2 regions of the Erythrobacter sp. KY5 genome follow, and region 1 is predicted to be linked to the other one. Evidence: predicted binding sites of a transcription regulator. Region 1 holds the regulator's gene; the other holds the start of a gene.
The links. The regulator LexA, encoded in region 1, represses DNA repair genes until DNA is damaged. The targets are predictions, from matches to a motif close to GTTCCNCNCTTGTTCT.
Positions count from the first base shown of each region.

Region 2: a site for LexA is predicted at 2,018-2,033, ahead of CD351_RS06570 (four-helix bundle copper-binding protein). Genes of this name have one in related genera too.

Region 1 covers NZ_CP021912.1:2,204,546-2,207,960, forward strand. Annotated here, with positions in the region: gene moaC (cyclic pyranopterin monophosphate synthase MoaC) at 1-17, shown strand, start outside; gene CD351_RS10440 (molybdopterin molybdotransferase MoeA) at 14-1,192, shown strand; gene lexA (transcriptional repressor LexA) at 1,407-2,111, shown strand; gene CD351_RS10450 (ComEC/Rec2 family competence protein) at 2,105-3,415, opposite strand, start outside.
Region 2 covers NZ_CP021912.1:1,397,220-1,400,634, reverse strand. Annotated here, with positions in the region: gene CD351_RS06580 (RNA methyltransferase) at 1-64, shown strand, start outside; gene CD351_RS06575 (DNA recombination protein RmuC) at 65-1,486, opposite strand; gene CD351_RS06570 (four-helix bundle copper-binding protein) at 2,037-2,441, shown strand; gene CD351_RS06565 (peptide deformylase) at 2,506-3,078, opposite strand; gene recR (recombination mediator RecR) at 3,340-3,415, opposite strand, start outside.

The DNA.
Region 1 (3,415 bases):
AAGCGCCCGCCGCGTGAGCGGATTGCTCGACCTTGACGAGGCGCAAGAGCGGCTGCTCGCGCTTGTACCGGTGCTGGGCGCGGAAACGGTCCCGGTTGAAGAGGCATTGGGCAGGGTCCTGGCGCACGACCTCAAGGCGGCCCGAACCCAGCCTTCCGCAGACCTGTCGGCGATGGATGGCTACGCGCTTTCAGGTGCGGGACCATGGAAGCTCGTCGGTGAAAGCCGCGCCGGTGCGCCCTTCGATGGAAAGCTGGCTGAGGGCGAAGCCGTGCGGATCTCAACCGGTGCGCACATGCCCGCCGGCAGCGATAGCGTCCTCATTCAGGAAAACGCCCACGTCACGCAAGACGAAGTGAGCGCCGAGGATGCCCCGCCCCTCGGAAAGCATGTCCGCAAACGCGGTTTCGACTTCGCCTCCGGAGACACCGTACTCGAAGCCGGAACCCGGATCGGCCCTGCTCAACTCGCGCTGGCCATCACATCGGGTCACGGCACGTTGGCGGTCCGCAAACGCGCAAAAGTGGCGGTGCTCGATAGTGGTGATGAGCTGAGCTCAGATCCTGAAAACTGCGGTCCGAACCAAATCCCCGCCTCGAACGGAGCGATGATAGCCGCCATGCTGCGGCCCCTCGTCGGTGAATGCATGAGGATCGGACCGGTGGGCGACGATATGGGCGCGCTCGCAGCCGCTCTCGCCAGAGCGGAAGGCTGCGACATCCTCATCACATCGGGGGGAGCATCTGTGGGAGACCACGATCTCGTGCAATCGGCCTTGCGCGAATGGGGCGCGGATATAGCCTTCTGGAAAGTGGCTATCCGGCCGGGCAAGCCGCTCATGGTCGCGACGCGAGGCTCGCAAGTGGTGCTTGGCCTGCCGGGGAACCCTGTCTCAAGCTTCGTGACCGCGTTTCTGTTCGCGCTGCCCCTCGCCCGTGCGGCGATGGGAATGGCGGCGCGCTTGCCGGTCGCGGTGACTGCTCAAGCCGCTGAGACAATGCCCGCGACAGGAGCTCGCCGCGAGTTCGTGCGCGGTGTCTTCGACGGGCAGCGCGTTCGCCGCGCAGCATCGCAGGATTCGAGCGCAATCCGCTCACTTGCAGCAGCCAACTGCCTGATCGAACGCCCTGCCGGATCAGGCGAAGTGCAACCGGGTGAGCCTGTGCGCATCTACAACATCGAAAATGGCTGATTCCCTTGGGTTTGTCGACATAGTCCGCTTGACACGATTTCCGAAGTTGCCTACTTGTTCCACATTCGTTCACCATATCGGTGCGCGGTTAGTGCTCTGTATCGCACCTGTTCCGTTTTGACGGACGGTGCCTCTGGGAGCGCGCGAGTTTGGCATTGCGCACGGGCCACTTCCGGCTCAGGCGCGGACAATGCGGCTTTTACGGAGTTTGCCCATGTTGACGGCAAAACAGCATGAATTGATCCGCTTCATTCAGCAGCGGCTTGAAGAAACCGGTATCTCGCCGAGCTTTGAGGAAATGAAAGAAGCGCTCGACCTGAAGAGCAAATCGGGGGTTCACCGCCTGATATCTGCTCTTGAAGAACGCGGCTTTATCCGCCGCCTGCCCAACCGGGCTCGCGCGCTTGAGGTAATCAAGGTGCCGGAAGACGCGGTGACTGCAACGAGGTCGCAGGCCGCGCCCGCTTCGATTACGGCGAACGATGCGGTTGCTTCAGCTTCCAGCGTCATGGCGAAGGCGCCTCAGCCTGCCAATGACGTGATCGAAATCCCGCTTCACGGGCGCATCGCGGCTGGTGCACCGATTGAGGCACTCGAAGGGCAAAGCTCACTGCCGGTTCCTGCGGCGTTGCTTGGCCCGGGAGAGCATTACGCTCTTGAAGTGTCGGGAGACTCGATGATCGAGGCTGGCATCTTCGATGGCGATTTTGCCCTTGTTCGCCGAACCAACACCGCCCGCGATGGTGAGATCGTGGTGGCTCTGGTTCGCGGAGAAGAGGCAACGCTCAAGTACCTGCACAAGGAAGGCGCCATGGTTCGGCTCGATCCGGCCAATGCGACTTATGACGCACAGGTCTACGGCCCTGACGAGGTCGAAGTTCAGGGTAAACTTGCAGGTCTGTTGCGGCGTTATCACTGATTGCGTGGTCGGCGGGGTGATGCAAGGTCGTCTTCCCCCCGCCACCAGCCATGCCCTCCCTGACCTTCGGCAACGCTGGACACCTCGCCATCTTCAAGGTTGAGCGCAAGTCCGCCGGTGCGTGACAGCAAACGGCGGTCTGCCTTGAGCCAGCGAGGCTGGCACGATCTCGGCAGGAAACGGTCGGCGACCACGATATCGGCCCGCTCGCAGGCGGCAGAGAGCGAGCGCTCCTCTATAAGATCGCGATTGCGCGCAAGCAGGAGAGACCAGGTCCTCCCTCCCCGTTCGATCACCAGCGTGCAAAACTCGGTCGAACACTGTGCGCCATCCCATTGTGCAAGAGGGATGGGTTCGCTTTGAACGCTCGCCAATTCGAGAAGGTTGTCGCGTGAATAGGAGGATCGGCTGTCACGCAAAGACAAGAGCCTGAGACTGCCATCGTCATCTTCGATCGTGATGCCGACATTGCGTCCTTCCCTCCCGATCAGGACATCCGGTATCGGCGTGAACAGCAGCAGGGCCGTCGCAAGACCTGCCGGCACGAAGCCGAGCAAACGCGCCCTACCGCTCCACAGGGCGAGCCATAAGCCACCGCCTACGAAAAGCGCGATGGTCAGGCCGCTCATCTGAGGCATGAGCTTGACGGCACCGGGCTGTGAAGCGGTGAAGTGGGCAATGGTAAGCAGCGCCTTCAAAGAGGTCTCGACAAGCCACCAGAACGGTGCGCCGAGGCCAACGATATCGAACGCCAATGCAACCGCGATGAGCGGCATCGAGATGAAGGTTACAAGCGGGATTGCGAGCACATTGGCGAAGGCCCCGTACAAGCCCGCGCGGTGGAAGTGGAATAGAACGATCGGCATGAGCGCGATCTCGATAACGAGACCGGTCACGAACAGCATGAACACCCCCCTGCCGAAACGGCGCGGCCAATGCTCTTCCCGCGGCGCGAGGAATGCTTTTACAGGCCCCGAGGAATGGAGCGCCACGATCGCAAGGACTGCAGCAAAGCTCATCTGGAAGCTCGGCCCGATGACGCTCTCCGGCCAAAGCAGCAGCACGAACGCGGCTGCGACCGCAACCATTCTCAAAGACAGCGCATCGCGGCCCATCGCAAGCGCGATCAGAACCAGCATGGCTGCGGCGCAGCTGCGCACGGTTGGAACCTGCGCACCTGTCAGCAAAGTATAGCCGATCCCGGCCAGCGCTCCGATAGCGGCAGCTGCGACCGGGAGCCTCACGCGCAGAGCGATGGCGGGGAAAAGCGCAAGCAGCTTGAGCGCCATGAAATAGGCAGCCGC
Region 2 (3,415 bases), 810 kb from region 1:
GCTGAATGCGGCGGTTGCGGGCGCGGTGCTGGCTTACGAGGTTCTGGCGAACATCGAGAGCTGATTATTCGGCGGCGTCGCGTTTTTCTTCGGGCGCGGCTTCGCTTGCGTCCTCGATCTTGGCAACATCATCGTTGTTGTAACGCGGGCTGGATTCGACCAGCGGCACCTCGTCGATCTCGCGCTTGCCGATCTCGATCCCCTTTTCCGCAAGGCGGCGTCCTGACGAAAGGACGTTGCGCTCAAAGCTGCCGACGAACTTGTTGTAATTGTTTACGGCTGTCTCAAGCCCCCCGCCGACGCGTTTCATGTGCTCGGCTGCAACGGCAAGGCGATCATAGAGTTCAGCCCCCGCGCGCCCGATTTCAGCCGCCTCTTCGGCCATCTTATCCTGCCGCCAGACCTGCGCAACCGTGCGCGCAATCGCAACGAGGTTGGTCGGTGTCGCAAGCAGCACCTTGTTGTGAAACGCAAAGTCCCAAAGCTCAGGATCATGTTCGAGCGCGGCCGCCACGAAATGTTCGCCGGGCACGAACATCACCACGTAATCGGGCGCGTCGTCAAACTGGCTTTGATAGCCTTTGCTGCCGAGCGTCTGAACGTGGCCGCGCATGGATTTCGCGTGCAGGTCGAGATGCCGCTTGCGCTCTTCCTCTTCATCGGCCTCGAACGCCGCCTGATAGGCATTGAGCGAAACCTTGGCGTCGATCACCAGCTTTTTCTGACCGGGCACATTGACGATAGCGTCAGGCCTCTGGCGCCCTTCATCGGTATCCAGCGATTGCTCGAGATGGAAATCGGTGTGTTCGGCAAGACCGCACTGCTCCAGGACGTTCTGCAAGGCCCGCTCCCCCCAGCGCCCGCGTGCTTTCGGAGCGTTGGTTAGCGAATTGCCGAGCCGCTGCGCTTCCTTGCGAACCTCGTCCTGCGACAGGCGCAGCCCTTCGATCTGCTGGTGCAGCCGCGAAAAGGCATCGGCGCGCTGGCTCTCAAGTTTGCCGACCTGATCTTCATACTTCTGCAGCCGCTCGCTCACCGGCTTAAGCAGGTTCGCAACCGCTTCCTTGTTCTGCGCTTCCGCCTCGCCCAACCGCTTGCTCGCCTCACTCGAAAACCGCTCACGCGCAGCTTCGAGAACCTTGGCGCCGGTGTTTTCGAATTCCTTGAGCAGCTTCTCGCGAGATTCCTCGAGCAGTCGCTTCTGCTCGGCGAAGCCTGCGCGCTCGGCGCGGAAATCGGCGTTCTCGGCGCGCGTCTTGTTGAGTTCTTGCGCCAGCCCATCCGCGCGCGCGGCGCGTTCGGACATGGTCGCAAGCTCGGTCACGCTGTTGCGAAACTTCTCGTTCAGAGCCTTGGTCTCGGCTTCGGCCTCATCAAGACGTACCTTAATGTCTGCAACGGGCCGCGATCCGAAAAACCAGCCGACACCCATGCCAACCGTGAGCCCAAGAAGGCTCGCGAGTGAGAGAAAAACTGACTGCTCCATTTCGACTCCTTGCGCATTGGGGTAGCCCGAAGGCTACCCCGGCTGCGCTCTTCTAAGCGAAGCGGCAACGCATACATGCGTAATGGTCTTCGAACTGGCGCTCGAAATCCCGCATTGCAGCATCCTTCGTATTGAAAAAGCGAGTCGAGCGGCAAACAAAGTTGCCTGCTACGTCACGGCATTGCCAATACCACTTCGATTGTTCCAAGCACAGCTCAACGGACCATGAAAACATGGCTAGCCTCCCTGTGCTTCGGGCTCATCTTGTGGGGGCCGTCGCTTTGTCGCCGTTATCAGCTTTGCCGCTATGCTCGCTCGGTTTTCCGCTTATGCGAGGGATGCGGTTGGTCTGAAAAGATACAACTAAGTTCGAGGGTCCTGCAAAACTCAGGCATTCGCCCTAGTCCGTGCCGCCCATGCTGACCGGACAGCGCTTCTTACCACAAGTTCCGAAGATTTCACATGGCCTAAGGTCCTTATCACCAACCCACTCCAGCATGGAACCATCCCTCAGCCTCGCCCGTTGGTCTTGGCACAAGGAGAAAACACTATGTCGATCAAGGAAATGATCCGGGAGCACCCGCAGGTCGGGGACGACTACAACGATGCGCTGGGTAATGCGATAAAGCATGCCATGTACGGCGCGGCGATCATGAATTCATGCGCGGATGCGTGTCTTGCAGAAGCCAATGTGGCCGAGCGGCTCGAATGTATCCGCCGCTGCATGGACGCCTCGGACGCTTGCACCGCGTTCTATCGCATCGGCTCACGCCGCACCGGCGGCAACGTGACGACGATCAAGGCGATGGCCATGGCGACAATCGTCGCTTGCGAGCAGTGCCTCCAACACTGCTCGATGCATGATGATGCGCACTGCAAACGCTGCGCCCGGATGTGCAATGAAGTCATCCGCGACGTCAAAGCGGCGCTGGAAGAAATGAAGGATCACGACTGAGGCGACCGGTTCGGCCAAACCGGACCGCGAGGGGCGCGCCCGCCCTTGCGGGCGCGCAACCCGATTACGCCGCCTGACGCAGCTTCTTCAGCTTTTTGAGCGCCATGTTGCGCTTCAGGCGTGAGAGATGGTCGATGAACAGGATGCCTTCGAGGTGATCCATCTCGTGCTGCAGGCAGGTCGCAAGCAGACCTTCGAGCTGTTCTTCGTGATGATTGCCGTCGAGGTCCTGATATTGGACGGTGCAGGTCGCGGGGCGATCTACGTCGGCGTAAATCTCGGGCACCGAAAGGCAACCTTCGTTATAGGTCGACACCTCGTCTGCCGGATCGAGGATGACGGGGTTCACGAAAACGCGCGGCTCTTTCTTGGTCGCCGGGTGCGTGTGCTTGTGACCATCATGCTCGCACTCGACGGGCTCCGCATCGGGATCTTCGGGCTGGAGGTCGATAACAAGCAAACGCTTTGGCACGCCGACCTGGATCGCCGCGAGACCGATACCCGGTGCGTCATACATCGTTTCGAACATGTCCTCGGCAAGCTGCTTCAGCTCATCATTGAACTCGTCCTCGCGAACAGGTTCGGACACGACTTTGAGCCGGGGATCCGGCACTTCCAAGATTTCACGAATAGCCATGCGGGTAAAATAGGCTCGCGGCGGCGATGCTGCAAGCGCTTCGCTTCGATCAGCGTGATCGACTGACCGTTAACATCGTGCGTTTACCACAGGAGCCGCAACTTCGCAGGATACGCTTGCGACCACGCGACGCGTAGCGAATGCCGCCCCGGTCTTCGAGATCCTGAGCGTGCCCGCACTTGGGACATTTCGCAGTCCATCGTGCAGACTCAGTATCGGCGTCATCGCCGAGCAATTTTGATAGAATTCGCCGCACCATTACTACCCCACCGGCCGTCTTGCTCTCAATGCTTGAGCAAGCGTCCCTTCATCGAGATAGTCGAGTTCTCCCCCGACT